Linked DNA regions of Methylibium petroleiphilum PM1. The protein of the gene in region 1 interacts with the protein of each later gene in a pairwise test. Links are inferred from orthologs where the notes say so. Each region holds a gene or a part of one and is shown on either strand. Other genes may lie near its edges. The genes, in order: MPE_RS01115 and kdpD.

Region 1 (15,215 bases):
GGCGCCGCGCTGCTGCTGTGGGCGCTGTGGCTGCGCCACCCCGACGCTGGAGATTTCGCATGAACAAGCGCACCCTGCTGGCGGCCGTCGGCGCCACCGTGGCACTCGCGGCCACCGGCGGCCTGACCGGCTGCGCCGGCCCGACCGTCGCAGACTACGCCGCCGAGCAGCCGACGCTCGACCTCGCCCAGTACTTCAACGGCACGCTCGACGCCCATGGCGTGTTCACCGACCGCTCGGGCAAGGTCGTCAAGCGCTTCCGCGTGGTGATGAAGTGCAGCTGGCAGGGCCACGACGGCGTGCTCGACGAGGACTTCACCTACAGCGACGGCACGAAACAGCGCCGCGTCTGGCGCCTGAAGAAGCTCGACGGCGGCCGCTACACCGGCACCGCAGACGACGTGAGCGGCGAGGCACAGGGACAGGCCGCGGGCAACGCCTTCAACTGGCGCTACACGCTGCGCCTGCCGGTGGACGGCAGGGTCATCGACGTGCAGTTCGACGACTGGATGTACCTGATGGACGAGCGCGTGATGCTGAACAAGGCAGTGATGAGCAAGTTCGGTGTCCGCCTCGGCGAGGTCACGTTGTCCTTCTACAAGCGCTGAGCCTCCGTGTCCCTGAATCCCCCCCTTACCGAGTGGTCCGGCCAGCTCGCCTGGCTGGTCGGCGCCTCCAGCGGCATCGGTCGCGCCACCGCGTCGGCGCTGCATGCGCAGGGGGCGACCGTGGTGGTGTCGGCCCGCAAGGCGGCGGACCTCGAGCGCTTCGTGCAGGAGCATCCCGGCAGCCATGCGGTGGTGCTCGACGCGACCGACCGTGCCGCGATGCAGGCCGCCGCGCGCCGCGTGCGGGGCCTGATGGGTCGTATCGATCTCGCGATGTACTGCGCGGGCCACTACAAGCCGCAGCGCGCCACGGCCTTCGACCTCGACGAGATGCTGCTGCACCAGCAGGTCAACTATGTCGGCGCGCTGCATCTGGTCGACGCGGTGCTGCCCGGGCTGCTCGAGCAGGCCGCGGCCGGCTCGGGAGGGCACTTGAGCCTGGTCGGCAGCGTGGCCGGCTACCGCGGACTGCCGAACTCGCTGGCCTACGGGCCGACGAAGGCGGCGCTGATCAACCTGGCGCAGACGCTCTACCTCGACCTGCACGCGAAGGGCATCGGCGTGTCGATCGTCAACCCCGGCTTCGTCGAGTCGCCGCTGACGGCGCAGAACGACTTCGCGATGCCGGCGCTGCTGACCCCCGAGCAGGCGGCGCAGGCCATTCTCGCGGGCTGGGCCTCGGGCGTCTTCGAGCTGCACTTCCCGAAGCGCTTCACGCTGTGGATGAAGTTGCTGAGCCACGTGGGTGACGGCCTGTACTTCAAGGCGGTGCGCCGCGCCACGGGTCTGTGATGTCCGCATCCACCGACGACTCCCGCGTCGCACGCGTGATCGCACGCTTCGAGCACCTCACCCGCGCGGACCTGCCGCGCCTGGGCGAGATCTACACCGAAGGCGCGCTGTTCAAGGACCCCTTCAACGAGGTCGAGGGGCAGGCTGCCGTGCAGGCGGTGTTCGCCCACATGTTCGACGCGCTCGACGATCCGCGCTTCGTGGTGCGGGACGTCATCGTGCAAGGCGACCAGTGCCTGCTGACCTGGGACTTCCTGTTCCGCTTCAGGCGCTACCGTTACGAGCTGCAGACGGTGCGCGGCGCCTCGCACCTGCGCTTCGCCGCCGACGGCCGGATCGCGCAGCATCGTGATTACTGGGATGCCGCCGAGGAGCTGTACGAGAAGCTGCCAGCAATCGGCGTGCTGATGCGCTGGCTCAAGCGCCGTGCCAGCCGCTGAGGGACCGCCGGTTCAGGGACCCTCGGGTCCGGCACGCATGCGCAGTGCCACGGCGATCACGCTGACGGCGAGCGCGGCCAGCCAAAGCGACTGCCCCGGCACACCGCAGCGTTCGAGCATCAGGCCGCTGACCGCCGGCCCGACGGCGCCGCCGGCGGTGTAGCCGGTGATCATCGCTGCGGTGCCGGCGATGGTGGAGCGACCGGTGAACTCGTGCGCCACGCGGACCATCGTCAAGGTGTAGAGCGCGCCGCCGATCGCGCCCCACAGGAAAGCCGCCACCCAGAACAACGCGGCCACGCGGGGTGCCAGGCCGAAGGCCAGCACCGACAGCAGCAACAAGGCACCGGCGACGCCGAACACCCGCCGCACCGGCGCGTGGTCCGCCAGCCAGCCGGCCGGGTACTGCAGCACGAAGCTGCCGACGCCCAGCGCGCCGGCGATCGACGTCGCCACGCCGAGCGACATGCCGAGCTGCGACCCATAGGCCGCGGTGATGCCACCGAGGCCCGCCTCGAACACACCACCCGCGAAGGCAATCCACACCAGTGCCGGCCGCGCCCGCAGCGCGGCCCGCAGGCTGTCGCGGCCGCCGCCGGTGTGCGAGGCCCGCAGACGGCCGACCGCGGGGCCGGCCGTGACTCCCAGCGCCAGCGCGTAGATGGCGGCGGCGCCCCACAGCAGCCACACCGTGTGCAGAGGCTTCCCCGCGGGCAACAGCCATTGCAGCGCACCGGGCAGCAAGGGACCGACCGCGAGAGCTGCGCCCAGCGCGGTCTGGTACATCCCGGTGAAGCGGCCGCGCCGGGCCGGCGGCGCGTTGAAGGCGATCAGCGCCTCGGTGCCGTTCCATTCGGCCGCCGCGCCCAATGCGCCGAGCACCGACCAGCAACACCAAGCGAGATAGCTGTCGGTCAGCGCATAGCCCGCCAGTGACAGCACGCCCAGCACCAGGCCGCCCCGGTAGGCGCGGATCACGCCGAGGCGCGCGAACACGCGCGGCATCACCGGGATCATCGTCGCCACGGTCAGGAAGGGCAGCATCGCGAACAGGCCGATCGCGCCAGCGTTCACACCCCGGCGCTGAAGCGTCACGGCGAGCACCGGGTTGACAACGCTGAAGGCCAGCACCACCAGCGTCGTGCCCGCCCCGATGCGCCAGAGCCCGCGGCCCACGGGAGCATCGGAGCTCATCGCGTCTCACCGGCAGCGCGGAGACCCCGCGCCGCCATCACAGCCAACCCTTGCGACGGAAATACCAGAACGGCGCGATCACCGACGCGACCATCAGGCCCAGCGCGTACGGATAGCCCAGGCTCCAGTCGAGTTCCGGCATCGCCTTGAAGTTCATGCCGTAGATGCTGGCGATCAGCGTCGGCGGCAGCAGCGCGACGCTGGCCACCGAGAACAACTTGATGATCTTGTTCTGGTTGATGTTGATGAAGCCGACGATGGCATCCATCAGGAAGTTGATCTTGTCGAACAGGAAGGCGGTGTGCGAATCCAGCGAGTCGATGTCGCGCAGGATCTGGCGCGCCTCCTCGAACTGCTCGGCATTGAGCAGGCGGCTGCGCATCATGAAGCTGACCGCGCGTCGCGTGTCCATCACGTTGCGGCGGATGCGGCCGTTCAAGTCTTCCTGGCGCGCGATGGCGGCCAGCACCTCGGCGGCGGTCTGGTCGTTCACCTCCGACTGCAGCACGCGCGACGACACCTTCTCCAATTCATCGTAGATGCCCTCGAGCGAATCGGCCGAGTACTCGGCGTCGGCGTCGTAGAGCTTGAGCAGCACGTCCTTGGCGTCTTCGATCAGCGCCGGCGTGCGGCGCGCCCGCAACCGCAGCAGGCGGAACACCGGCAGGTCCTCGGCATGCACCGAAAAAAGCACCTTGTCGTGCAGGATGAACGCCACGCGGACATTTCGTGTCGCCTCGTCGTGGATCAGGAAGTCGGAGCGGATGTGCAGTTCGCCGTTGTCTTCCTCGTAGAAGCGGGCGGACTCCTCCAGATCGTCGTCGACGATGTTCTCGGGAATCTGCAGTCCGAAGCGACCGGCCAGCCAACCCTTTTCCTCGGGCGTCGGGCTTTCCAGGTCGACCCACACCGGCCGCACATGGGCGAGCGCTGCCGCGCTCTCGATTTCTTCTTGGAACAGCCGCCCATTGGCGAGCGTGAAGACGTTCAGCATGCGAACTCCAACAACCGCGCGGGCCGACGCGCCGCGGATTCGACCCCGGAAGCTGGGCTCGGGGTCGGCTTGGGAAGTGAGATCGAGACCGTCTCACTCCCTGCGGTATCGCGCCACCCGAAGTGGCGCGGAAGCGGTTGGAGTGGACGGTCACCGAGGTGGGGTGGTGTCCAACGGAAGCTCCGACAACGAAACCCAAGGATTATGGCATTCGCGCTAGGGCGCCGAGCCCGCTGCGGCCCGTTTCCGGCTCGGTCATCGGCTTGTCACGCCGCAGCGTCGGGCGCACACTGAACCGGACCGTCGGGGCATGGCATGTCGTGTCCCTGCGTCGCTGGTTTCCTTCTCAACCCTCAGTGAAAGGCGAACTTATGAACCTGACGATCAGCGGACACCATCTCGAAGTGACGCCTTCTCTGCGTGAGTATGTACTTACAAAGCTAGATCGGGTCACTCGACATTTCGATCAGGTCGTCGACATCAATGTCCTGCTGAGCGTCGAGAAGCAGAAGGAGAAGGAGAAGCGGCAGAAGGCCGAGGTCAACGTGCACGTCAAGGGCAAGGACATCTTCGTCGAATCGGCCCACGAGGACCTGTACGCCGCCATCGACGAGCTGATGGACAAGCTCGACCGCCAAGTCTGCCGCCACAAGGACAAGGTGCAGGACCACCACCACGCCTCGGCCAAGCGCCTCGATGCACCAGATCTGCAGTAAGCCCACCGCAAGGATCACGGACCATAAAGGAGCGGCCTGCGGGCCGCTTTGTTCTTGCCGATCGGACGGGAAGTCGTTGCCGCACCGCAACCGCAGGCACCTCATCGCGGGGACTGGAGGGCTCGCCCGAGACTCGGGATCGGCCTCCTTCCTATAATTTGTCACTCGTTTGTTGCGAAGCGCTGGCCAAGGCCCCTCCCGTCGAAACCGGCGCTGCCCCTAGATGAACCGTCTCTCCGCCATCCTGCCCGCCAGCAACGTGCTGGTGGATGTGGACGCCACCAGCAAGAAGCGCGTGTTCGAGCAGGCGGGCCTGCTGTTCGAGAACCGGCACGCGATCGCACGGGCGACGGTCACCGACAACCTGTTCGCCCGTGAACGCCTGGGATCCACCGGCCTGGGACATGGCGTGGCCATCCCGCACGGCCGGATCAAGGGGCTGAAGAACCCGCTCGCGGCGGTGATCCGCATGCAGCAGCCGATCGGTTTCGACGCTCCGGACGACGAACCTGTGTCGCTGCTGATCTTCCTGCTGGTGCCCGAAGCGGCCACACAGCGACACCTCGAGATCCTCTCGGAGATTGCCGAACTGCTGTCGGACCGGGCCCTGCGCGACAAGCTCAAGGCCGAGCCCGACGCCGCCAAGCTCCACGAGTTGATTGCCAACTGGGAACCGCTGAAGTCGGTCGCGTGAGCGACCTGCCGGTCCCGGCTCGAACGGTGCAGCTGGCTTGCATCGGGGGCGATGCCATGAAGCAGCCCCAACCCGCTCGTCTTGCGACACCGAATCCGCGCGTGCCTTGCTGCGCAACGGCTGGCGCGATCCGAGGCGGTCAATGAAGCCCCAATCCGTTCGTTCTGCAGCACCGCGTCCGCGCGTGCCTTGCTGCGCAACGGCTGGCGCGATCCGAGGCGGTCAATGAAGCCCACCGTCATCAGCGCAGAGGCGCTGTTCGAGGCTCACCGCACCGCGCTGCGCTGGGAATGGCTTGCCGGCCACGCCCACCCGGAGCGCCGCTTCGACGAGGTCGCGGTGCGCGATGCCCAGTCGGCCGCCGACCTGGTGGGCTACCTGAACTACATCCACCCCTATCGCGTGCAGATCGTCGGGCGACGCGAGGTGCGCTACCTCGTCGACGTTCCCCCGGAAGACCAGGAACGTCGCATCTCGCGCATCGTGACGCTGGAACCGCCGGTGGTGATCGTGGCCGACCAGCAGACGCCGCCGGACCGGCTGGTCGCGATGTGCGAACGCGCCGACATCCCCCTGTTCGTGACCGAGGAATCCGCCGGCCATGTGATCGACGTGCTGCGCGCCCACCTGAGCCAGCACTTCGCCGACCGCACCACGCGGCACGGCGTGTTCATGGACATCCTCGGCCTGGGCGTGCTGCTGACCGGCGAGTCCGGCCTGGGCAAGAGCGAACTCGGCCTGGAACTGATCTCGCGCGGCCACGGCCTCGTGGCGGACGACGCAGTCGACCTGTACCGGGTGTCGCAGACGGCCCTGGAAGGCCGCTGCCCCGACCTGCTGCTGAACCTGCTCGAGGTGCGCGGGATCGGCCTGCTCGACATCAAGGCGATCTTCGGTGAGACCGCGGTGCGTCGCAAGATGCGCCTCAAGCTCATCGTGCACCTGGTGCGCAAGGAGACGATGGAGCGCGACTTCGAACGGCTGCCCTACGAGCCGCTTTACGAAGACGTCCTCGACGTACCGGTGCTGAAGGCGGTGATCGCGGTCGACGCCGGCCGCAACCTCGCCGTGCTGGTCGAAGCCGCAGTGCGCAACACCATCCTGAAGCTGCGCGGCATCGACACCTACCAGGAGTTCATCGCCCGCCATCGCATCGCGATGGAAGGCGACGAACCGATCTGAACGTCGGTCAGCGCGGCGAGTTGCTGCCCTTGCAGCCGTCGCGCCCGCAGATCACGTAGAGCGCGAGCGAGTGGTCCTGCAGCTCGTAGCCTCGCTCGCGGGCAATCTGCAGCTGGCGCTTCTCGATCTCGGCGTCGTAGAACTCCTCGACCCGCCCGCACACGACGCACACCAGATGGTCATGGTGCTTGCCCTCGTTGAGCTCGAACACCGACTTGCCCGACTCGAAGTGATTGCGAGACAGGATGCCGGCCTGCTCGAACTGCATCAGCACCCGGTAGACCGTGGCCAGGCCGATGTCGGAACCGTCGGCCAGCAAGTGCTTGTAGACGTCCTCGGCCGTCAGGTGGCGCACCGCCGAGGTCTGGAACACCTCGAGGATCTTGAGGCGCGGCAGGGTGGCCTTGAGTCCGCTGCTCTTGAGGTCTTCGGCATGGGTGGTCATCGGCAGGTCCTCGGGGCAGGTGGGCTCCACTAGAATTCTTGGATCATATCGAGCCTGCGGCCCTGGTGCGGCGGGCACCCCGTCGCTCTCGCAGCGGCCCGCCTGCTGCACCGATGTCCATGCCTTCCTCGCCCCACCTCCGTGCCCTGTGCCTGCTGCTGGCGTCCGTCGTGCTCGGCGGCTGCAGTTCCATGCGCTCCACGTCGGACCGCCTGTTCGGGCTGATCACCCCTTATCGCGTCGAGGTTGTTCAGGGCAACGTCGTGACGCAGGAGATGGCTGCTGCCGTCAAGCCCGGCATGACGCGGGCGCAGGTCCGTGACACCCTGGGGTCACCGCTGCTCGCCGACATCTTCCACGCCGACCGCTGGGACTACGTGTTCACGATCCGGCGCCCGGGCGCAGCCTATCAGCAGCGCCGCGTCACCGTGCTGTTCGATGGCGACACGATGAAATCCTTCGAGGCCGACGAACTGCCGAGCGAGCGCGACTTCGTGTCGTCGATCGACACCAAGAGCACGAAAGGCGCCAAGGTGCCGACCCTGGCCTTGAACGACGAACAGCTCAAGGCGCTGCCGATGCCCGCCAAGGGCAGCATCCCGGAGCCGAACAGCGCGCCGCAGGGCCCGGCCCGCGACTACCCGCCGCTGGAGGCGACGCCGTGAAGGCGGTGGCCGCGGCTGAACGGCGCCGCATCGCGATCGCCGGTGCGTCGGGCCGCATGGGCCACATGCTGATCGAGGCCGTGCTGGCCTCGGACGACTGCGTGCTGGCGGGCGCGCTCGACCGGCCCGACAGCCCCCAGCTCGGGCAGGATGCCGCCGGTTTCCTCGGCCAGCGCAGCGGCGTGATGATCACCGACGACCTGCGTACCGGGCTCGCGAACGCCCAGGTCCTGATCGACTTCACGCGCCCCGAGGGCACGCTGGCCCACCTGCAGGCCTGCCGCGAGCTCGGCGTGCAGCTGGTGATCGGCACCACCGGTTTCGACGAGGCCGGCAAGGCTCGCATCTCCGAGGCCGCGCAGCACATCGCCATCGTGATGGCGCCCAACATGAGCGTGGGCGTGAATGTGGTTCTGCAGCTGCTGGCCACCGCTGCCAAGGCACTGAGCCAGGGCTACGACATCGAGATCATCGAGGCCCACCACCGCCACAAGGTCGACGCCCCCAGCGGCACCGCGCTGAAGATGGGCGAAGTGGTGGCCGACGCGCTGGGCCGCGATCTGAAGTCCTGCGCGGTCTACGGTCGCGAGGGCGTCACCGGTGAACGCGATCCGTCGACGATCGGCTTCGCCACCGTGCGCGGCGGCGACATCGTCGGCGATCACACCGTGCTGTTCGCCGGCACTGGCGAGCGCATCGAGATCACGCACAAGTCCAGCAGTCGCGCCACCTATGCCCAGGGCAGCCTGCGCGCGGTGCGTTTCCTCGCCGACCAGCAGCGCGGCCTCTACGGCATGGAGGCCGTTCTGGGCCTCGTGGCGACGTGACCAGCGGTCTCGTGCACTTCTGGTCCGAGGGTGACGCGATCACCCGCCTCGTCGCCGCGCTGCTGTTGCTGATGTCGGTCAGCGCGTGGGTGCTGATCTTCTGGAAGTCCTGGCTGCTGCGCCGGGTGCGTGCCGACCTCGCGCGCGCCGTCCCGGCGTTCTGGGCCGCGCCCGATCTGGCGGCAGCCCGCACGCAGTTGCAGATTTTCGATCGCGAGGCGGCGCTGGTGCCCCTGCTCGACGCCGGGCTGCAGTCCGCCCGCGGTGGCACGCTCGAGGCCGCCGGCGCGCGCGCCTCGCAGCTCACGCGCCGCCTGCGCGACGCCTTGCACGGCGTGCTGATGCAACTGCAGTTCGGCCAGGTGCTGCTCGCGTCGATCGGCGCGACGGCGCCCTTCATCGGCCTGTTCGGCACCGTCTGGGGCATCTACCACGCGCTGCTCGGCATCGCCGCGGCCGGCAACCTGAGCATCGACCGCATCTCCGGCCCGGTCGGCGAGGCCCTGGTCATGACGGCCGCTGGCCTCGCGGTCGCGATCCCCGCGGTGCTGGCCTACAACGTGTTCGGCAAGCTGGTCGGCGCCTGCGAGGCCGAACTCGAGGGCTTCGCTCACGACCTGCGCGAGATGCTGCTCGACGACGCCTCGGCGCCCCGCCCGGGCACCGAGCGAGGCTGAACCGTCATGGCCTTCGGTCGCCTGGAGCGCACCGCGCTGCCGCAGCCGATGAGCGACATCAACATGACGCCGCTGATCGACGTGATGCTGGTGCTGCTGGTGATCTTCATGATCAGTGCCCCGCTGATGACCTCGAGCCTGCGCCTCGACCTGCCCCGGGCCGATACCGCAACGCCCAGCGACACGCCCAGCTTCGTCAGCGTCGCGCTCACGCCCGACGGCGCACTCCATTTAGGCGACGAGGCCCTGGCCGACGCCGCCTTCGACGCCCGCATCCGCGAAGCCGCCCGGCGCCAGCCCGGTCTGGAGGTGCAGTTGCGCGCCGACCAGTCCGTGCCCTACGGCCGCGTGGCCGCGCTGATCGGCCGACTGCAGAGCGCCGGCCTCAACCGCATCGCCTTCGTCGCGCAACCCACCGAGGCCGCGTCGCCTTCCTCGAACTGAGCGCCACGGCACGCCCGTCGTCCTCGACGGGTCGCGCCCTAGAATCCATCGACTTTCCCGAGACGGCGCCATCGCAGCGCCCGTGCCCTGCATGAGCACCCCGCATCCAGCCCCCGCCTCCGCTTACGAACCCGGCGCGATCGAAGCCGCCGCCCACGCGCACTGGACTGCGCGCGACGCGCACCGCGTCGTCGAGGACACGAGCCGCCCGAAGTTCTACGCCTGCTCGATGCTGCCCTACCCCAGCGGCAAGCTGCACATGGGCCACGTGCGCAACTACACCATCAACGACATGATGGCGCGCTACCTGCGCATGAAGGGCTACAACGTCCTGATGCCGATGGGCTGGGACGCCTTCGGCCTGCCGGCGGAGAACGCGGCGATCGACAAGAAGGTGGCGCCGGCGCAGTGGACGCGCGACAACATCGCCGACATGAAGTCGCAGATGCAACCGCTCGGGCTGGCCTTCGACTGGTCGCGCGAGGTCGCCACCTGCGACCCGGATTACTACAAGTGGAATCAGTGGTTCTTCCTGAAGCTGCTCGAGAAGGGCATCGCCTACAAGAAGACACAGGTCGTGAACTGGGACCCGGTCGACCAGACCGTGCTCGCCAACGAACAGGTGATCGACGGCCGCGGCTGGCGCAGCGGCGCCCCGGTGGAACGGCGCGAGATCCCGGGCTACTACCTCGCGATCACGCAGTACGCCGACGAACTGCTGGCCAACGTCGCCGACCCGGCCAGCCCCGGCTTCCTGCACGGCTGGCCCGAGCGCGTGCGGCTGATGCAGGAGCACTGGATCGGCAAGAGCGCCGGCGTGCGCTTCGCCTTCCCGCACGAGATCCGCGACGCCGACGGCACGTTGGTCGGCGACGGCCTGATGCACGTCTTCACGACGCGTGCCGACACCATCATGGGCGTGACCTTCTGCGCGGTCGCACCCGAGCACCCGCTGGCGACGCATGCCGCTGCCTCGGACCCGGACCTCGCCGCCTTCATCGAAACCTGCAAGGCCGGCGGCACGACCGAGGCCGAACTGGCCACCAAGGACAAGGAAGGCCGGCCGACCGGCTTGTTCGTGAAGCATCCGCTGAGCGGCGCGCCGGTGCCGGTGTGGGTCGGCAACTACGTGCTGATGGGCTACGGCGACGGCGCCGTGATGGGCGTGCCGGCCCACGACGAGCGTGATTTCGCGTTCGCCAAGAAGTACGGCATCGACATCTTGCAGGTGGTGCACGTCGACGGCGAACACTTCAGCTACGACCACTGGCAGGACTGGTATGCCGACAAGCAGCGCGGCGTGACCATCAACTCCGGCAACCTGAGCGGACTGAGCTACCCGGTGGCGGTCGACGCGGTGGCCGCGGCGCTGGCCGCTCAGGGCCTGGGCGACAAGAAGACCACCTGGCGCCTGCGCGACTGGGGCATCAGCCGCCAGCGCTACTGGGGTACGCCGATCCCCATCATCCATTGCACCGGATCGGGACCGGGGTCCGACAACCCCGGGTGCGGCGACGTGCCGGTGCCCGAGCAGGACCTGCCGGTGCTGCTGCCCGAGGACCTGATCCCCGACGGCTCGGGCAACCCGCTGAACAAGAGCGCCGCCTTCCTGAACGTGGCCTGCCCGAAGTGCGGCGCCCCGGCCAAGCGCGAGACGGACACGATGGACACCTTCGTCGATTCGTCGTGGTACTACATGCGCTATTGCTGCCCCGACAGCGACGCGGCGATGGTCGACTCGCGCAACGACTACTGGATGCCGATGGACCAGTACATCGGCGGCATCGAGCACGCGGTGCTGCACCTGCTGTACGCGCGCTTCTGGACCAAGGCGATGCGCGACTGCGGGCTGGTCAAGTTCGACGAGCCGTTCACGAAGCTCTTCACCCAGGGCATGCTGCTCAACGAGTCCTATTACCGCGAGGACGCCTCGGGCAAGAAGCGCTGGTTCTACCCCAGCGAAGTGGAGGTGCAGTTCGACGACAAGGGCCATCCGGTCGGTGCGATCGCGCGCGAGGACGGCCAGCCGGTGCAGCTGGGCGGCATCGAGAAGATGTCGAAGTCGAAGAACAACGTGGTCGAGCCGCGCGACATCATCGCGAAGTTCGGCGCCGACACGGCGCGCCTGTTCACGATGTTCGCCGGCCCGCCGGACCAGAGCGCCGCGTGGTCGGACTCGGGTGCCGAGGGCAGCTTCCGCTATCTGCGCCGGCTGTGGGCCTTCGCGACGAAGCAGCGCGAGGCCGTGCAGGCCGCCGGCACCGACTTCGCCGACGCCTCGCGCGCCGCCATCGACCTGCGGCGCGACGTGCATCTGCTGCTGCGCCAGGTGAGCCACGACTACGACCGCCTGCAGTACAACACTGTCGTCTCCGGCGCGATGAAGCTGCTCAATGCGCTGGAAAGCGCCGCGCTCGCCGACACCGCCGCCGACCGCGCGGCGCTGCGCGAGGGCCTGGGCATCCTGTTGCGTGCGCTCTACCCCGCCGCGCCGCACATCGCGCACGCGCTGTGGCAGGACCTCGGCTACGCCGCGGCCCACGGCGACCTGCTCGACGCGCCCTGGCCGGCGGTCGACGAACAGGCGCTGGTGCAGGACGAGATCGAGCTGGTGCTGCAGGTCAACGGCAAGCTGCGCGGTGCGCTGAAGGTGCCCGCGTCGGCCGACCGGGCGGCGATCGAGGCCGCTGCGCTGGCCAGCCCCGAGCTCGCGAAGTTCGCCGAGGGCCGCACGCCGAAGAAGGTGGTGGTGGTGCCCGGCCGGCTGGTCAACGTGGTGGTGTGAGCCGCATGTCGCCTCTGCACCGTCGCACCACGCTGAAGGCCGCGCTCGCGCTGTCGGCCCTTGCTTTGTCCGGCTGCGGTTTCCAGCTGCGCCGCCCGCCGAAACTGAGCTTCTCGACGGTGCAGCTGGTCGGCTTCCCGCAGCGCTCGCCGTTCACCGAGCAATTGCGGCGCAGCATCGAGGCCAGCGGCACGACGCGCGTGGTCGAGTCGCCGGCCCAGGCCCAGGTGGTGCTCGAGGCGCTGGAGGACGTGCGCGACAAGTCGGTCGCCGCACAGACCGCCGCCGGGCAGGTGCGCGAGTTCACGCTGCGCACGCGGCTGCGCTTTCGCCTGCGCACGCCGGGCGGGCGGCTGCTGATCCGCGACACCGAGTTGCTGCTGAGCCGCGACATGAGCTACAACGAGACCAACGCACTCGCCAAGGAACAGGAAGAGGCCATGCTCTACCGCGGCATGCAGAGCGACATCGTCGACCAGGTGATGCGCCAGCTCGCCGCCGTGCCGGCCCCTTAGGCTCGCAAGCGCATGCAGATCAAGCCCGACCAGCTCGATGCGCATCTGAAGAAGGGCCTGCGTCCGCTGTACACGCTGCACGGCGACGAGCCGCTGCTGGCGCTGGAGGCGAGCGACGCCATCCGCGCCGCGGCGCGCGATGCCGGGCACACCGAGCGCGAGGTCCATCATGTCGCCGGCGCGCACTTCGACTGGAGTTCGCTGCTCGGCGCGGCCAGCTCGATGAGCCTGTTCGCCGAGGCCAAGATCGTCGAGATCCGCATCCCGTCGGGCAAGCCGGGCAAGGACGGGTCGCAGGCGCTCCAGCACTATTGCGAACACCTGCCCGAGGGCGTGGTGACGCTGGTCACGCTGCCGCGGCTGGACCGCCAGCAGTCGGGCAGTGCCTGGTTCGGCGCGCTGGAATCGGCCGGCGTGACGCTGCGCCTCGACCCGGTGGAACGTCAGGCGCTGCCGCAGTGGATCGCGCAGCGCCTCGCGGCGCAGAACCAGCGCGTCGCCGCCGACGAGGAGGGGCAGCGCACGCTGGCTTTCTTTGCCGACCGGGTCGAGGGCAACCTGCTGGCGGCCCAGCAGGAGCTCACCAAGCTCGGCCTGCTGTACCCGGCCGGCGAACTGAGCTTCGAACAGGTCGAGGCGGCGGTGCTGAATGTGGCGCGCTACAGCGTCTTCAAGCTCGGTGAGGCGGTGCTGGCCGGCCAGGTCTCGCGCGTGCTGCGCATGCTCGACGGCCTGCGCGCCGAGGGCGAAGCTGCCGTGCTGGTGCACTGGACGCTGGCCGAGGACATCCGTGCATTGCGGCGCTGCAAGGACGCCGTCGCGGCCGGCAAGCCGCTGCCGATGGCGCTGCGCGAGAACCGCATCTGGGGCCTCAAGGAGCGCCTCTTCGAGCGCGCGCTGCCCCGGCTCGGCGACGGCACGATCGACCACCTGATCGAGGCCGCCCATGTCTGTGACGGCCTGGTCAAGGGTCTGAAGCACCCGCAGTGGCCGCAGGACCCCTGGATCGGCCTGCAGCGGCTGGCGCTGCAGCTGGCGGGATCGATGCAGGCGGCCCAGCTGCCGCGCGGCACCCCGTCGCAGCGGCTCGTGCTGCAGGCCTGAGGCGTCGGGTCGCCGCGCCTTCAGGACGTCCGCGCGCGGCCGATATCCCTGGCTGACACCCCATTGCTCGCGCTCGCGCATCATGCGCGCCGGCCGGCCCGGATCGGCCGCCATCGCCTCCTGCCCGTCCATGAAGCCTCTGCACCGCCGTTTGTCCGGATTGCCCACCCTGCTCCTGCTGCTGGCCGGCCTGCCGGCTCATGCCGTGCCGCTGGTGATCACGGTGACCGACGAAGAGGGCACGCCACTGGCCGACGCCGTGGTGGCGGTGCAGGTCAAGGGCACCCCGCCCACCGCACCCCCCGGGGTCAGCGCCGAGCTGGGCCAGAAGAACAAGCGCTTCACGCCTGCGGTGCTGGCGGTGCAGACAGGCACCGCCGTCAGCTTCCCGAACTTCGACACTGTGCGCCACCACGTCTATTCGTTCTCGCCGACCAAGACCTTCGAGCTCAAGCTCTACGCCGGCACGCCGGCCGCACCGGTGGTGTTCGACAAGCCCGGCACCGCGGTGCTCGGCTGCAACATCCATGACGCGATGACCGCCTACGTCCGGGTGGTCGACACGCCCTACTTCGCCCGCACCGACAGCGCCGGGCGCGCCCAGCTCGAGCTGCCCGCGGGCGACCACCAGCTGCAGACCTGGCACGCGCTGCTGGGTGTGGACGGGCCGGCACCGGTCCAGCCACTGAAGCTCGGCAGCACCCCCGCCACCGCCGCGGTGAAGCTGGACGCGAAGGCCCCCTGAGATGCCACTGCCGGCCTTCATGACGCCCAAGCGCCTGCAGTTCCGCATCGTCGCGCTGTTCCTGGGCCTGCTGCTGGTGGTGCAGCTGGCCAGCCTGCTGCTGATCGGCAACAGCATCAGCGTCAACGCCCGCAGCGCCGTGAACGCCGAGCTGCGCACCGCCGAGCGGGTGTTCGAGCACCTGCTGGCGCAGAACGCGGGGCGGCTCACCGATGCAGCGCGGCTGCTGGCGTCCGACTTCGGCTTCCGCGCCGCCGTGGCCAGCAACGACGGCGAGACGCTGGCCTCGGCGCTGGCCAACCAGGGCGATCGCATCGGCGCGAGCCTGGCGGTGTTCACCGATGCCCGCTTCAACCTGAAGGCCGCCACGCACGACGGCGCCGAGCGC
Region 2 (15,701 bases), 2.4 Mb from region 1 along the record:
AGTTCGGCAGCCCCGGCATCCCCACCTACGGCTACAAGGTCAAGCTCGTCGACGACGCCAGCGGCGAAGAACTGCACGGCGCCCACCAGAAAGGCGTGCTCGTGGTCGAAGGCCCGCTGCCGCCCGGCTTCATGCAGACCGTCTGGCGCGACGACGACCGCTTCGTCAACACCTACTGGAAAAGCGTGCCCGGCCAGAGCGTCTACAGCAGCTTCGACTGGGGCATCCGGGACGAAGACGGCTACTACTACATCCTCGGGCGCACCGACGACGTCATCAACGTCGCCGGGCACCGGCTGGGCACCCGAGAGATCGAGGAAAGCGTCTCCAGCCACGCCAACGTGGCCGAAGTGGCGGTGGTCGGGGTGGCCGACCCGCTCAAGGGTCAGGTGGCGGTGGCCTTCGTGGTGCCCAAGGACGCGCGGGGGCTGGAGGAGCCGCAGGCGCGGCTGAAGCTCGAAGGCGACATCATGAAGACGGTGGACCAGCAGCTCGGGGCGGTGGCGAGGCCGGCGCGGGTGCACTTCGTGACGCTGCTGCCCAAGACCCGCTCGGGCAAGCTGCTGCGCCGTGCGCTGCAGGCGGTGGCCGAGGGCCGCGACCCGGGCGACCTGACCACCATCGAGGATCCCACGGCCCTGCAGGCCATCCGGGAGTTGCTCGGGAAGTGAGGGGGCGCGCGGGCGCCGCGCGCCTCAGGCGCCGCGCCGGAAGCTCGCCAGCAGCGCGCCGGCCGCGACGAACAGGCTGCCGAACACGCGGTTGATCCAGCGGATCTGCCGCGGCGCCTGCAGGGCCCGCAGCACGCGGGCGGCCAGCGCGGTGTAGACCGCCATCACGACCAGGTCGGTGAAGCCCAGCGTCGCGGCGATCACCAGGTACTGCGGTGCCAGCGGCGCGGCCAGGTCCAGGAACTGCGGCACGACGGCCAGCAGGAACACGGTGCCCTTCGGGTTCACGGCGTTCACCATCCAGCCGCGCAACACCAGCGTGCCGATGCGCGGAACGGCCGCCTCGGCAGTCGCCTGCACCAGCGGCACCGCCGGGGCGCGCCACTGCTGCACTCCCAACCACAGCAGGTAGGCGACCCCCAGCCACTTGATGACTGCGAAAGCCGTCGCCGAGGTGGCGATCAGCGCGCCCAGGCCCAGGCCGACCGCGAGCACCTGGGTCAGGATGCCCAGAACCAGCCCGAAAGTCATGCAGTAGCCGCGCACGAAGCCGTAGCGCGCGCCGGCGCTCATGGCCGCCACCGCGCCGGCTCCCGGCGAGATGCTGATGGCCCAGGCGGCCAGGAAAAAGGTCAACCAGACGGTGAGTGACATCGGGGCTCGGCAGGAGTTCGAGCCCGGGACTTTAGCGGGGCCGGGTTTGTGACGCTCAAGGAAGGCCGGCAAGTGCCGAAAAAGGGGCACGCCAGGGCTATTCCCCGGCCAGAACCTCATGCACGACAGCCCCACCATCGACGTTCGGAAGCTGCGGATCGGACTCCACGTTCACCTCGACTTGGGGTGGATGGAGCACCCGTTCCCGCTCAACAACTTCCGCATCTCGACCGAGCAGCAGCTCGAGACGCTGCGCGGGCTGGGCCTGGACCGCGTGCGCATCTCGCCGCAGCGCAGCGACAGCACGACGCTGCAGAGCCTGGTGGGCGAGGGCGTGCTGAGCGCCGAGGTCGCTGGCGTCGAGGCGCCGGCGGCTGCGGCTGCCGACGCCGACGCGGCGCCTGTCGTTCCGGTGGAAACGCCCGAAGCCGCTGAGCGCCGATTGCGCCGCGAGGCCCTGCTGGCCGAGCAGGCGTGTGCGGCCCAGGCCGAACGCCACTACAGCGAAGCAGGGCGCGTGCTGAGGCGCAGTTTCGAACTGGCGAGCAGCCAGCCGCAGGCCGCGCGCGAACAGACCGAGGCGCAGGTCAACGGCTTCCTCGACAAGGTGCTCGGCGCCCAGGAAATGGCGATCCGCCTGCTCAACGAGGGCGCGGGCGACCGCGGCTCGATGCACGCGATCAACGTCACCGTGATCTCGCTGCTGCTGGGCAAGCAGATGGAACTCGGCAAGGCTGAGATGTTCGACCTGGGCACCGGTGCGATGCTGCACGACATCGGCAAGACCGAGCTGCCCGATCGCGTGCGATGGCTCGACCCGCTGTCGCCCAGTGTGTCCAGCCACGAGCGGCAGTTCTACCAGGAGCATGTCTCGCACGGCGTGACGCTAGGCCGCAAGATGGCGCTGTCGCCCGGCGCGCTGCTGGTGCTCGCGCAGCACCACGAATACGCCGATGGCACCGGCTTTCCGCTCAAGCTCGGCGCCGATCGGATGAGCGCCGCGGCCAAGATCGTCGCGCTGGTGAATCGCTACGACAACCTGTGCAACCCGGCCACGCCGGCGCAGGCGCTCACGCCGCACGAGGCACTGGCGCTGATGTACGGACAGATGAAGGCCAAGTTCGACAGCGCGGTGTTCGGCGCCTTCGTCAAGATGATGGGCGTGTACCCGCCAGGCTCCGTGGTGCAGCTGACCGACGACCGTTACGGCATGGTCGTCTCCGTCAACTCGGCCCGGCCGCTCAAGCCCTGCGTGCTGGTGCACGAGCCCAAGCAGCCGCGCAACGAGGCGGTGCCGCTGAACCTCGAGACCACGCCGACGCTCGGCATCCGCCGCAGCCTGAAACCGCAACATCTGCCGCGCGCCACGCTCGACTACCTGTCGCCGCGACCGCGCGTCTGCTACTTCTTCGAACGCGCCCGCGAGACCGGCGCGCTCGACGGCCGGGGCAGCGCATGACGACGCCCCCGCCCGTGTGGGAGCCGCTGATCGGCAGCCTGCTCGAGGCCGTCTGCCTGGTCGAGCCGTTGACGCTGCACGTCGTCGCGGCCAACGAGGCCGCGGCCGCCCTGTTCGGCCAGCCGGTGTCGGCGCTGGTCGGTCGGCCGGTGATCGAGCTGTCGGCCACGCCCGAGGACGAGTGTTTCTGGGAGGACATGGCGGCCGGTGTCGGCACCGCCGAGGGCCCGCAGATCCACTCGGACAGCTTCGTGCGCCATGCCGACGGCCGCATGATCCCCGTCGAGCGGCGCGTCAACCGCATCTGGATGCGTCCCGGTCAGGCGATCTTCGTGCTCGGCCTGCGCGACCAGAGCGCCCAGCGCCAGGCCGAGGACGAGCTCGAGAAGCTGGTGGCCGAGCTGCGCGCCACGCTCGAGTCGACCGCCGAGGGCATCCTCGTCACCGACCTGCACGGCGCGATCCGCGGCTGCAACCAGCTGTTCGCGCAGCTGTGGGACATGCCGGTCGAGCTGCTGACACAACGCGACGACAGCCAGATCCTCGAATGGATGCGCGGCCATGTCGTCGACGAGCAGCGTTTCGTCGAGCGTATGGGCGAACTGGACCGTGATCCGCTGCTGCGGGCCAGCGACGTGCTGCGCCTGCGCTCCGGACGCGTGCTCGAACGCGTGGTGCTGCCGCAGTACGGCCGCGGCCAGCCGATCGGCCGGGTCTGCTCGTTCCGTGACATCACCGAGCAACTGGCCAGCGCCGCGCGCCTGCAACTTGCCGCGCAGGTGTTCGAGTCCAGCCTCGACGCGATCTTCGTGACCGACGGCGAGCACCGCATCGCCGCCGTCAATGCCAGCTGCGAGCGCATCACCGGCCTTGGCCGCGAGCAACTGGTCGGCCTGCGTACCGAGGCCCTGCTGCACCCGCCCGGCGCCGACGACGCCGACACCGCCTGGTTCGAGCTGGTGCGCGAGCAGCTTGCGCACCGCGGCGTATGGGAGGGCGAGCTGTGGCATCGCCGTGCCGACGGCAGCACGCTGCCGGGGCAGGTGTCGCTGGTGCGACTGGCCGCGGAAGGCACGGATCCGGGCGAGACCGGCGTGCGCCACGTCGGCTTCTTCAAGGACCTGACCGAAACCGTGGCGGCGCAGAAGCGCATCGAGGAGCTGGCCTTCACCGATGCGCTGACGGGCCTGCCCAACCGCGTGATGCTGGCCGAGCGCCTGGACTTCGCGCTGGCGATGTCGCACCGCCACCAGACGCCGTTCGCGCTGCTGTTCCTCGACCTGGACCGCTTCAAGCAGATCAACGACTCGCTCGGTCACGTGTTCGGCGACCGCGTGCTCGTCGAGGTGGCCGAACGGCTGAAGACCTGCCTGCGTCAGATCGACACCGTGGCGCGGCTGGGTGGCGACGAGTTCGTGATGCTGCTGAACCAGACCGACGCGCGCGGCGCCGAGGCCATTGCTCGGCGCGTGCTCGAGGTGCTGGGGCAACCCTTCACGCTGGAGGGCATGAGCTTCAGCGTCACCGCGAGCATCGGCATCGCGATGTACCCGAACGACGGCGAGTCGATGGACGATCTGATCAAGAACGCCGACGCCGCGATGTACCGCGTGAAGGAGCGAGGCCGTGCCGGCTTCCGCTTCTACCAGCCTCAGATGAACGTCGACCTGCTGGCGCGCATGAAGCTGGACCACTCCATGCGCCTGGCGCTGGAGCGCGGCGACTTCCGGTTGCACTACCAGCCGCAGATCGACATCGCCTCGAACGCGGTGGTGGGTGCCGAGGCGCTGCTGCGCTGGCGCGACCCGGGCCTCGGCGACGTGTCGCCGGGCGAGTTCATCCCGGTGGCAGAGGAGAGCGGCTTCATCGTCGCGCTGGGCGAATGGGTGCTGCGCGAGGCGGTGCGGCAGGCCGCGCTGTGGCGTGCGCAGGGCCGCTCGATGGTGGTGTCGGTGAACGTGTCGGCGCTGCAGTTCCAGCAGGCCGACTTCGTCGATCGCGTGGCGACGGCGCTCGCCGAGGCCAAACTGCCGGCGACCTGGCTCGAGCTCGAACTGACCGAGTCGATCCTGATCCGCGATGCCGACGAGGCCCTGCAGCGCCTGCGCGCGCTCGACCGGCTCGGCGTGCAGCTCGCGATCGACGACTTTGGCACCGGCTACTCGAGTCTCGGCTACCTGAAGCGCTTCCCGATCAGGAAGCTCAAGATCGATCGCAGCTTCATCAAGGGCCTGCCGGGCGACGAGAGCGATGCCGGCATCGCGCAGGCGGTGATCCAGGTGGCGCGCGCACTGCGGCTGCGCGTGATCGCTGAGGGCGTGGAGACCATGGCGCAGCGCGATTTCCTGCAGCGCGCCGGCTGCGACGAGATCCAGGGCTTCCTGTTCGCGCCGGCCCTCCCGGTCGCGGAGTTCGAGGCACGGACTGCGACGATGCTCGATCTGCCCAGCGGGGCGAAGGCGCGCGCGCTGGCTTGAGCTCCTGAAATACTGTACAAAAATACAGTATTCTGTGGCCCTCATGGCCACGATCCGACCCGCGCCACCGGCCGACCCCATCAAGGGCCGCGGCATCGCCGTGCGCATCGCTCACCGCTATGAGCGCGACGAGCGGGAGACCGTCGACGATGGATGGGAATCACCGGCCGCCGACGATGACGGCGAACGGCCACCGCCGGTGACCCAGGTCAGCGAGGAGCGCGTCAAGACCCTGCTCAGCGCGAACGACTCGCCGGACATTCCCTTCAGTTTGTCGATCAACCCCTACCGCGGCTGCGAGCACGGTTGCAGCTACTGCTATGCGCGGCCGACCCACAGCTACCTGAACCTGTCGCCCGGCCTGGACTTCGAGACCCGGCTGGTCGCCAAGGTCAATGCCGCCGAGCGACTGCGCGCCGAGCTGGGTCGGACGGGCTACCAGCCCAGCGCCATCAACATCGGCTCGGTCACCGACGCCTACCAGCCCATCGAGCGGCGGTTGCGCCTCACCCGCGCGGTGCTGGAGGTGCTGACCGCCTGCGAGCACCCATTCAGCATCGTCACCAAGTCGGCCGGCGTCGAACGCGACCTCGACCTCATCGCGCCGGCCGCACGCCGCGGGCAGGCGATGGTGTTCATCAGCGTCACCACGCTCGATGCCGGCCTGTCGCGCCGGCTCGAGCCGCGGGCCGCTTCGCCGCAGCGCCGTCTGCAGGCGGTGCAGCGACTGGCCGAGGCCGGCGTCCCGGTGGGCGTGAACGTGGCGCCCATCATCCCCTTCGTCAACGAGCCCGAGATCGAACGCCTCGTCGAGGCCGCCGCGCGGGCCGGGGCGAAGTCCATCCATTACACCGTGCTGCGCCTGCCCTGGGAGGTGGCGCCGCTGTTTCGCCAGTGGCTGGAGCAGCACGTGCCGGAGCGCGCGGCGCGCGTGATGGCGCGGGTGCGGGAGATGCGCGGCGGCAAGGACTACGACGCCGACTTCGCCACCCGCATGAAGGGCGACGGGCCGTGGGCCGACCTGATCCGCCAGCGCGTGCGCAAGGCCGAGGCACGACAGGGCCTGGTGCGCGAGCGCGTGGTGCTCGACACGAGCCGCTTCCGCCCGCCGTCCGGCGATCCGGCGCAGCAGACGCTGTTCTGAAGCCTGCGCCTCCCGTCTTTACGCTTTCTTGATGCGCCCGGCGCAGCTTTGTACGCCGTCCTGAGGCGGCGATTCCTAGCATCTCGTGCATGGAAATCATCGTTGCCCGGAGGTGCACATGGACGTCGTGATGCTGGGGCTGCTGGCCCTGTTCGTCGTGGCGATCGCGGGGCTGGTGCGGGTCTGCGATTCGCTTGGAGACTGGTCGTGAGCGGCCTCTACCTGCTCGGCGGCGCGGTCGCCGCCGGCCTGCTGGTCTACCTGCTGCACGCCCTGCTGAAGGCCGAGGACTACTGATGAACTCGCAGGCCTGGATCCAGCTCGCGGTCTTCCTCGCGCTGCTGATGTTGCTGGCCTGGCCGCTGGGTCGCTGGCTCGCGGCCGTGGCAGAAGGGCACCTTCCGCAGGGGCTCGCGCCGTTCTGCCGTGTCGAGACGGCGCTCTACCGCGCGGCCGGCATCGACGCCGCAGTCGGCATGGGCTGGAAGGCCTATGCGCTCGCGCTGCTCGCCTTCAATGCGCTGGGCGCGCTGGCGGTCTATGCGCTGCAGCGGCTGCAGGGCGGGCTGCCGCTGAACCCCCAGGGACTGCCCGGCGTCGGCGCCGACTCGTCACTCAATACCGCGGTCAGCTTCGTCAGTAATACCAACTGGCAGGGCTATGCCGGCGAAACGACGATGAGCTACCTGACGCAGATGCTCGCGCTCGGGGTGCAGAACTTCCTGTCGGCCGCGACCGGCATCGCGGTGGCCTTCGCGCTGATCCGCGGCTTTGCGGCGCGTTCGTCGTCGGCCATCGGCAACTTCTGGGTCGACGTGACGCGCATCACCGTCTACGTGCTGCTGCCACTGTCGCTGGTGTTCGCGGTCTTCCTGGTGAGCCAGGGCGTGATCCAGAACGTCCAGCCCTACCAGGACGTGTCGACCCTGGAGGGCGCGGCGAGCACCCCGCAGACGCTGGCGATGGGCCCGGTGGCGTCGCAGGAGGCGATCAAGATGATCGGCACCAACGGCGGCGGCTTCTTCAACGCCAACTCGGCGCACCCCTACGAGAACCCCACGCCGCTGTCGAACTTCGCGCAGATGCTGGCGATCTTCCTGATCCCGGCAGGCCTCGTGTTCGCCTTCGGTCGCCTGGTGGGCGACGTGCGCCAGGGCGGCGCGCTGCTGGCGGCGATGACGGTGATGTTCGTGCTGGCGGTCGTCACCGTCACGAGCCTGGAACAGCGGGGCCATCCGCAGCTGGCCGCGCTGGGCGTCGACCCGGTGGCGAGCGCGCTGCAGGCGGGCGGCAACATGGAGGGCAAGGAGGCGCGCTTCGGCATCGCGGCCTCGGCGCTGTTCGCAGCCATCACTACCGCGGCCTCCTGTGGCGCGGTGAACGCGATGCACGACTCGTTCATGCCGCTCGGCGGCGCGGTGCCGCTGCTGCTGATCCAGCTCGGCGAGGTGGTGTTCGGCGGCGTCGGCTCCGGCCTGTACGGCATGCTGGTGTTCGCGATCCTGGCCGTCTTCATCGCCGGGTTGATGATCGGCCGCACGCCGGAGTACCTGGGCAAGAAGATCGAGCCCTACGAGATGAAGATGACGGCCGTCGTCATCCTCGTCACGCCGCTGCTGGCGCTGCTGGGCACGGCCGTCGCGCTCACCGCCCCCACCGGCCCGGCGGGGATGGGCAACCCGGGGCCGCACGGCTACACCGAGATCCTCTACGCGCTCAGCTCGGCGGCCAACAACAACGGCAGCGCCTTCGCCGGTCTGTCTGCCAACACGCCGTTCTACAACCTGCTGCTCGCGGTGGCCATGTGGTTCGGTCGCTTCGGCGTGATCGTGCCGGTGCTGGCGATCGCCGGCAGCCTGGCGGCCAAGAAGCGCCTGCCGGTCACGGCCGGCACGCTGCCCACCCACGGGCCGCTGTTCGTCGTGCTGCTGATCGGCGCGGTGCTGCTGGTCGGGTTGCTGAACTATGTGCCGGCGCTGGCGCTGGGCCCGGTGGTCGAGCACCTGATGCAGGCCGCGGCACGCTGAGCCGGCGGAGAACCCCATGAACAACGACAGGACCTCCCTCGCGCTCCTCGACCCCGTGCTTCTGCGGCCGGCCATCGGCGCGGCATTCCGCAAGCTCGATCCGCGCCTGCAATGGCGCAACCCGGTGATGCTGGTGGTCTATGTCGGTAGCCTGCTGACCACCGGGCTCGGCGTCCAGGCGCTGCTCGGTGCCGGCGAGGCACCGCCGGCCTTCATCCTGGCGGTGGCCACGGGGCTGTGGTTCACGGTGCTGTTCGCCAACTTCGCCGAGGCGCTGGCCGAGGGCCGCAGCAAGGCCCAGGCCGCCTCGCTGCGTGGCATGAAGCGCAAGGGGATCGCGAAGAAGCTCGAGCAGCCGCGCCATGGGTCGTCGTGGCACCCGATGCCGGCCGATGAACTGCGCCGGGGTGCCGTGGTGCTGGTGGAGGCCGGCGACACCATCCCGCTCGACGGCGAGGTGATCGAGGGCGCGGCCTCGGTCGACGAAAGCGCGATCACCGGCGAATCCGCGCCGGTGATCCGCGAGTCCGGTGGCGATTTCGCATCGGTGACCGGCGGCACGCGCGTGCTGTCCGACTGGCTGGTGGTGCGCATCTCGGTGAACCCGGGCGAGGCGTTTCTCGACCGCATGATCTCCATGGTGGAGGGCGCGAAACGCCAGAAGACACCGAACGAGATCGCGCTGAACATCCTGCTGATCACGCTGACCCTCGTGTTCCTGGTGGTCGTGGTGACGCTGCTGCCGATGTCGATCTTCGCCGTGGAGACGGCGAAACAGGGCACGGCAGTGACCCTCACCGCGCTGGTCGCGCTGCTGGTGTGCCTGATCCCGACGACCATCGGCGCACTGCTGTCGGCCATCGGCGTCGCCGGCATGAGCCGCATGATGCAGGCCAATGTGATCGCCACCTCGGGGCGCGCGGTCGAGGCAGCCGGCGACGTCGACGTGCTGCTGATGGACAAGACCGGCACCATCACGCTCGGCAACCGGCAGGCCTCGGCCTTCCTCGCGGCGCCAGGCGTGAGCGAGCCGGTGCTGGCCGGTGCGGCGCAGCTCGCGTCGCTCGCCGACGAGACGCCCGAGGGGCGCAGCATCGTGGTGCTGGCCAAGCAGAAGTTCCGCCTGCGCGAGCGCGAACTCGCGGCGCTGGGCGCGAGCTTCGTGCCGTTCAGTGCGCAGACGCGGATGAGCGGCGTCGACTGCACCGTCGACGGCGCGGCGCGGCAACTGCGCAAGGGATCGGGCGAGGCGATCCGCCAGTGGGTCGAGGCGCAGCACGGCCACTTCCCGGCCGAGGCGCAGCGCATCGCCGACGAGGTGGCGCGCCGGGGCAGCACGCCGCTGCTGGTGGCGCAGTCTGACGGGCAGGGCGCGCGCGTGCTCGGCGTCGTGGAACTGAAGGATGTCGTCAAGGGCGGCATCAAGGAGCGCTTCGCCGAGCTGCGCCGCATGGGCATCCGCACCGTGATGATCACCGGCGACAACCGGCTCACCGCGGCGGCGATCGCGGCCGAAGCCGGCGTCGACGACTTCCTGGCCGAGGCCACGCCCGAGGCCAAGCTGAAGCTGATCCGCGACTACCAGGCCGAGGGGCGGCTGGTCGCGATGACCGGTGACGGCACCAACGACGCGCCGGCGCTGGCCCAGGCCGACGTGGCGGTGGCCATGAACACCGGCACGCAGGCCGCGAAGGAGGCCGGCAACATGGTCGACCTCGACTCCAACCCGACCAAGCTGCTGGAGATCGTCGAGACCGGCAAGCAACTGCTGATGACGCGCGGCTCGCTGACCACCTTCTCGATCGCCAACGACGTGGCGAAGTACTTCGCCATCATCCCGGCGGCCTTCGCCAGCACCTACCCGCAGTTGCAGTCGCTCGACGTGATGCATCTCGCCAGCCCGTCGTCGGCCATCCTGTCGGCGGTGATCTTCAACGCCGTGGTGATCGTGTTCCTGATCCCGCTCGCGCTGAAGGGCGTGGCCTATCGCGCCATCGGCGCGGCCGCGCTGCTGCGTCGCAACGTGCTGGTCTACGGCCTGGGCGGGCTGGTGGTGCCTTTCGCCGGCATCAAGGCGATCGACCTGCTGCTCGGTGCGGCGGCGCACTGGGTCTGACACGGAGATCTCGACATGAAAACCCTGCTGCGCGCCTCGCTGGTGCTGTTCCTTTCGTTGACGTTGCTGACCGGTGTCGCCTATCCGCTGCTCGTCACCGGGCTCGGCCAGGTGCTGTTCCCGGCGCAGGCGGCCGGCAGCCTGCTGTTCCGGGACGGCCGGCCCATCGGCTCGTCGCTGATCGGCCAGCCGTTCGGTGCGGCCCGCTACATCTGGGGCCGTCCGTCGGCCACCGCGCCGACGCCGAACAACGCCCAGGCCTCCGGAGGATCGAACCTGGGGCCGTCGAATCCGGTGCTGCTGCAGGCCGTCGAGGCGCGCATCGCGGCGCTCCGGGCGGCGGACCCCGGCAACACCCTGCCGATCCCGGTCGATCTGGTCACGGCTTCGGCGAGCGGGCTCGATCCGGAGATCAGCCTGGCCGGCGCCCGCTACCAGGCCGCTCGGGTGGCCCGGGCGCGCGGCCTGAGCGAAGCCGAGGTGCTGGCGCTCATCGATCAGCATGCCCGGGGCCGGTGGTTCGGCTTCCTCGGCGAGCCGCGCGTCAACGTCCTGGCGCTGAATCTGACGCTGGACGGGCGGCGGCCCTGAGGGGTCCTTCCGAGGCCGTCGCGCGCGAAGCACAATCGCCCATGCTCATCAATTGCGTGGCCTACCAGGACGGCAGCAAGCTCGCGGACCTGCCCGTCGAACAGATCAGCGACTACATCTCGCGGCCCGGCTGCTTCGTCTGGGTCGCTCTGCAGGACGCCAGCACCGAGGAGCTGGAGGAGATGCGCCACGAGTTCGGCCTGCACGAACTCGCGGTCGAGGACGCGCAGCACGGCCACCAGCGTCCCAAGATCGAGGAGTACGGCAACTCGATGTTCGCGGTGTTGCATCTTGTCGAGGCGGTGGGCCAGGACCTGAACGTCGGCGAGGTCGACGTGTTCGTCGGGCCCAACTACGTGCTGTCGGTGCGCAACCGCAGCACGCAGGGCTTCCTCGGCGTGCGCGACCGCTGCGAGCGCGAGCCGCACCTGCTCAAGCGCGGATCCGGCTTCGTGCTGTACGCGCTGATGGACGCGGTGGTCGACCGCTACTTCCCCATCATCGACACGTTCGAGTCCGAGCTCGAGACCATCGAGGAGCAGATCTTCGTCAAGGGCACGGCGCGGACCAACATCGAGCGGCTCTACGACCTGAAGCGTCGCGTGATGGTGCTCAAGCACGCGGTCGCGCCGCTGCTGGAGGCAGCGGCCAAGCTGCACGGCGGCCGGGTGCCGCAGATGTGCGCCGGCACGCAGGAGTATTTCCGCGACGTGGTGGACCACCTGACACGCATCAACGCCTCGATCGAGTCGATCCGCGACACGGTGGGCACCGCGATCCACGTCAACCTGTCGATGGTGGCGATCGAGGAGAGCGAGGTCACCAAGCGTCTGGCGGCCTGGGCCGGCATCTTCGCGGTGGCGACCGCCTTCGCCGGCATCTGGGGCATGAACTTCGACTCCATGCCGGAGCTGAAGTGGAAGTGGGGCTACCCCCTGGCGCTGGCGCTGATCGCGTCGACCTGCGGTTTCGTGTGGTGGCGCTTCCGGCGGTCGGGCTGGCTGTGAGGACGACCACCCCCGTTGCGGCTGCGCCGCTCCCCCTCCAGGGAGCGACGCTGACGGGCCGGTGGAGCCGGACCCGCAGCGTCCGCGGGTGAGACAACGTGGCGGCGTGGGTGCCGTATGACCGAATCGCGGCCCGATCCTGACCAACTGCTGGTGCAACTTCGCGACGACGAGGCGCGGGCCGCGCGCGGCAGGCTGCGTATCTACTTCGGTGCGTCGGCCGGGGTCGGCAAGACCTGCGCCATGCTGACGGCGGCGCGCAAGCTGCGCGACGACGGCGTCGACGTGCTGGCCGGGGTGGTGGAGACGCATGGCCGCGCCGAGACGCAGGCACTGCTGCACGGCCTGGAACTGTTGCCGCCGGCCGTGGTGCGCCACCGCGACCGCACGCTGCCGGAGTTCGACCTTGACGCCGCGCTGGCGCGCCGGCCCGCGCTGCTGCTGGTCGACGAGCTGGCCCACTCCAACGTCTCAGGCTCGCGCCACCCCAAGCGCTGGCAGGACGTGGAGGAACTGCTCGATGCCGGCATCGACGTCTACACCACGCTCAACGTGCAGCACCTGGAGAGCCTGAACGACGTGGTGAGCGGCATCACCGGCATCCGCGTGCACGAGACCCTGCCCGACACCTTCTTCGATCGCGCCGACGAGGTGGTACTGGTCGACACGCCGGCCGACGAGCTGATCGAGCGGCTCAAGGCCGGCAAGGTCTACCTGCCGGCGCAGGCGGAGCGGGCGGTCGGGCACTTCTTCCGCAAGGGCAACCTGATGGCGCTGCGCGAGCTGGCGCTGCGGCGCACCGCCGACCGCGTCGAGGACGACGTGCAGGCCTATCGCGTCGAGCAGGCCATCGCGCCGGTGTGGAAGACCGAGGCCGCGCTGCTGTGCTGCATCGGGCCGCGCGACGACTCCGACCACGTGGTGCGCAGTGCCGCGCGCCTGGCGCAGCAGCTCGCGGTGGCCTGGCACGCGGTCTACGTCGAGACACCGGCGCTGCAGCGCCTGCCGGCCGCGCAGCGCGAGCGCATCCTGCAGACCGTGAAGCTCGCCGGCGAGCTGGGCGCGGTCACGGCGGTGCTGTCGGCGCAGGATGTGGCAACCGCGCTGGCCGCGCATGCGCGCGAGCACAACCTCTCCAAGCTGCTGATGGGCCACAACCGTGAACGCCCCTGGTGGCGGCGCGACACCTTCTCGCAGCGGCTGGCGCGGCTGGCGCCCGACGTGGATCTGATCGAAGTCGGCGAAGGCCAGCGACACGCCATGCCGGTGACGCGCGAGCGCCAGGGAGAAGGCCGCCTCGCGCCCGGCCGGCCCGAGGGCTACCTCTGGGCGGCGGCGGCCTGCGCCCTGACCACGCTGGTGGCGCTGCCCTTGCAGCCGGTGTTCGAGCTCGCCAACATCGTGATGCTGTTCCTGCTCGCGGTGGTGGGCGTGGCGCTGCGCTTCGGCCGCGGCCCGGCGGTGCTGGCGGCCTTCCTGAACGTCGCCGCCTTCGACTTCTTCTTCGTCGCACCGCAGCTGTCGTTCGCGGTGTCCGACGTGCAGTACCTGCTGACGTTCGCGGTGATGCTGGTGGTCGGGCTGCTCACCGGCCAGCTCACCGCCGGCCTGCGCTACCAGGCCAGCGTCGCAACGCACCGCGAGGCGCGCTCGCGGGCGCTGTTCGAACTGGCCCGCGACCTGTCGGGTGAACTGCTGACCGACCAGGTCGTCCACACGGCCGAACAGGCGATCGAACGTGAATTCCGGGGCCGCGCGCGCACCTTCCTGCAGGACGAGGCGGGTCGCCTGCAGTGGCCGCGCAGCGGCGCCGATGCGCCCGGCCTGGACCTCGGCACGGCCCAGTGGGTGCTCGACCACGGCGACGCGGCCGGACTTGGGACCGACACCCTGCCCGGCACCGCCTGGCTCTACCTGCCGCTGAAGGCGCCGATGCGCTCGCGCGGCGTGCTGGCGCTGCAGCCCACGCAGCCGCGGCTGCTGCTGGTCCCCGAGCAGCGCCGCCAGCTCGAGACCTTTGCTGTGCTGACCGCGATCGCCCTGGAGCGCGTGCACTACGTCGAGGTGGCGCAGCAGGCGACGGTGCAGATCGAGTCGGAGCGCCTGCGCAACTCGCTGCTGTCGGCGCTGTCGCACGACCTGCGCACGCCGCTGGCGGCGCTCTACGGCCTGGCTGACACCCTGGTCGACGGCACGCAGGGCGAGGCGCAGGAGATGGCGCGGGCACTCGGTGCGGAGGCGCGGCGCCTGAACGCGATGGTCGGCAAGCTGCTCGACATGGCGCGACTGCAGAGCGGCGCGGTGCAGCTCGACCGGCAGTGGCAGCCGATCGAGGAGGTGGTGGGTAGCGCGCTGCGCTCGCTTGGCCCGGCCCTGGCGCGCCACCCGGTGCGCACCGAGCTGCCGGATGGCCTGCCGCTGGTGTGCTTCGATGCGGCGCTGATCGAGCGCGTGCTGTGCAACCTGCTGGAGAACGCCGCGAAGTACACGCCCTCCGGCAGCGCGGTGACGATCGGCGCCCGGGTGCAGGGCGAGGAGTTGGTCGTCAGCGTGAGCGATCTTGGCCCTGGCCTGCCGGCTGGCCGAGAGGAGGCGCTGTTCGAGAAGTTCGTGCGCGGCGAGCGCGAGTCGGCCACCGCCGGCGTGGGCCTGGGCCTGGCGATCTGCCGCGCGATCGTCGAGGCGCACGGCGGCCACATTCGCGCCGGCCGAGGCGACGGCCCGCCCGAGCGGCCGGGCGCGAGCTTCGGCTTCAGCCTGCCGCTCGGCACGCCACCGGCGCTGCCGCAGCCCGAGGCCGTGACGGTGGATGCCGCACTCGACGGTGCCGTGCCATGAGCGATCCCGCGCCCATCGCGATCATCGTCGAGGACGAGCCGCAGATCCGCCGCTTCGTGCGCATCGCGCTGGAGGGCGAGGGTTGGCTGGTGTTCGATGCGGCGACCCTCAGGCAGGGACTGGTCGAGGCCGGCACGCGGCGGCCGGACCTGATCGTGCTCGACCTCGGCATGCCCGACGGTGACGGGGTCGGCTATCTGCATGACCTGCGGGCCTGGTCGCAGGTGCCGGTGATCGTGCTGTCGGCACGCGCCGACGAGGCCGACAAGATCGCCGCGCTCGATGCCGGCGCCGACGACTACCTGACCAAGCCCTTCGGCGTCGGCGAACTGCTGGCGCGCGTGCGGGTGGCGCGGCGGCGCGCGCAAGGCGTCTCGGACACCGGGGCCGTGCACGTTCGCTTCGGCGCAGTCGATGTCGACCTTGCGTCACGCGTCGTGGCACGCGACGGCGAACCGGTGCACCTGACGCCGATCGAGTACCGGTTGCTCACGCTGCTGATCGCCAACACCGGCAAGGTGCTGACGCACCGGCAGCTGCTGCGCGAGGTCTGGGGCCCGAACGCGGTGGAGCACAGCCACTACCTGCGCATCTACATGAGCCAGTTGCGGCGCAAGCTGGAGGCCGACCCGGCGCGGCCGGAGTACCTGCTCACGGAGACCGGCGTCGGCTATCGCTTCGTGACCCGGGCGATGGGCTGAAGGCGCCGGCTCAGTC

The links.
Region 2: the proteins of MPE_RS01115 (region 1) and kdpD interact in binary tests that used the Escherichia coli proteins (3 or more experiments, as listed by UniProt). The link is inferred for Methylibium petroleiphilum PM1 from one-to-one orthologs.

Annotation. Positions count from the first base shown.
Region 1 is NC_008825.1:232,631-247,845, reverse strand. Bases 3,939-6,702 are described here. They hold MPE_RS01115 (PTS sugar transporter subunit IIA), read left to right. Parts: upstream 3,939-4,967; coding sequence 4,968-5,438; downstream 5,439-6,702. Other genes in these bases: fur (ferric iron uptake transcriptional regulator), read right to left, coding at 6,628-6,702; hprK (HPr(Ser) kinase/phosphatase), read left to right, coding at 5,664-6,620; hpf (ribosome hibernation-promoting factor, HPF/YfiA family), read left to right, coding at 4,400-4,744; corA (magnesium/cobalt transporter CorA), read right to left, coding at 3,939-4,028. Also shown: MPE_RS01150 (MFS transporter), read left to right, coding at 1-63; MPE_RS01145 (DUF3833 domain-containing protein), read left to right, coding at 60-608; MPE_RS01140 (SDR family NAD(P)-dependent oxidoreductase), read left to right, coding at 615-1,400; MPE_RS01135 (nuclear transport factor 2 family protein), read left to right, coding at 1,400-1,840; MPE_RS01130 (MFS transporter), read right to left, coding at 1,853-3,034; more of corA, read right to left, coding at 3,072-3,938; more of fur, read right to left, coding at 6,703-7,065; MPE_RS01100 (outer membrane protein assembly factor BamE), read left to right, coding at 7,185-7,730; dapB (4-hydroxy-tetrahydrodipicolinate reductase), read left to right, coding at 7,727-8,557; MPE_RS01090 (MotA/TolQ/ExbB proton channel family protein), read left to right, coding at 8,569-9,234; MPE_RS01085 (ExbD/TolR family protein), read left to right, coding at 9,241-9,678; leuS (leucine--tRNA ligase), read left to right, coding at 9,770-12,463; MPE_RS01075 (LPS-assembly lipoprotein LptE), read left to right, coding at 12,469-12,978; holA (DNA polymerase III subunit delta), read left to right, coding at 12,991-14,082; MPE_RS01065 (methylamine utilization protein), read left to right, coding at 14,243-14,827; MPE_RS01060 (EAL domain-containing protein), read left to right, coding at 14,829-15,215. UniProt on the Escherichia coli protein: Seems to have a role in regulating nitrogen assimilation.
Region 2 is NC_008825.1:2,667,000-2,682,700, reverse strand. Bases 11,935-15,184 are described here. They hold kdpD (two-component system sensor histidine kinase KdpD), read left to right. Parts: upstream 11,935-12,263; coding sequence 12,264-14,984; downstream 14,985-15,184. Other genes in these bases: kdpE (two-component system response regulator KdpE), read left to right, coding at 14,981-15,184; corA (magnesium/cobalt transporter CorA), read left to right, coding at 11,935-12,146. Outside these bases: MPE_RS12675 (propionate--CoA ligase), read left to right, coding at 1-671; MPE_RS12670 (LysE family transporter), read right to left, coding at 696-1,325; MPE_RS12665 (HD-GYP domain-containing protein), read left to right, coding at 1,444-2,784; MPE_RS12660 (EAL domain-containing protein), read left to right, coding at 2,781-5,261; MPE_RS12655 (PA0069 family radical SAM protein), read left to right, coding at 5,305-6,405; kdpF (K(+)-transporting ATPase subunit F), read left to right, coding at 6,613-6,702; potassium-transporting ATPase subunit KdpA, read left to right, coding at 6,702-8,432; potassium-transporting ATPase subunit KdpB, read left to right, coding at 8,449-10,548; potassium-transporting ATPase subunit KdpC, read left to right, coding at 10,564-11,139; more of corA, read left to right, coding at 11,181-11,934; more of kdpE, read left to right, coding at 15,185-15,685; MPE_RS12615 (phosphatase PAP2 family protein), read right to left, coding at 15,696-15,701. UniProt on the Escherichia coli protein: Member of the two-component regulatory system KdpD/KdpE involved in the regulation of the kdp operon. KdpD may function as a membrane-associated protein kinase that phosphorylates KdpE in response to environmental signals.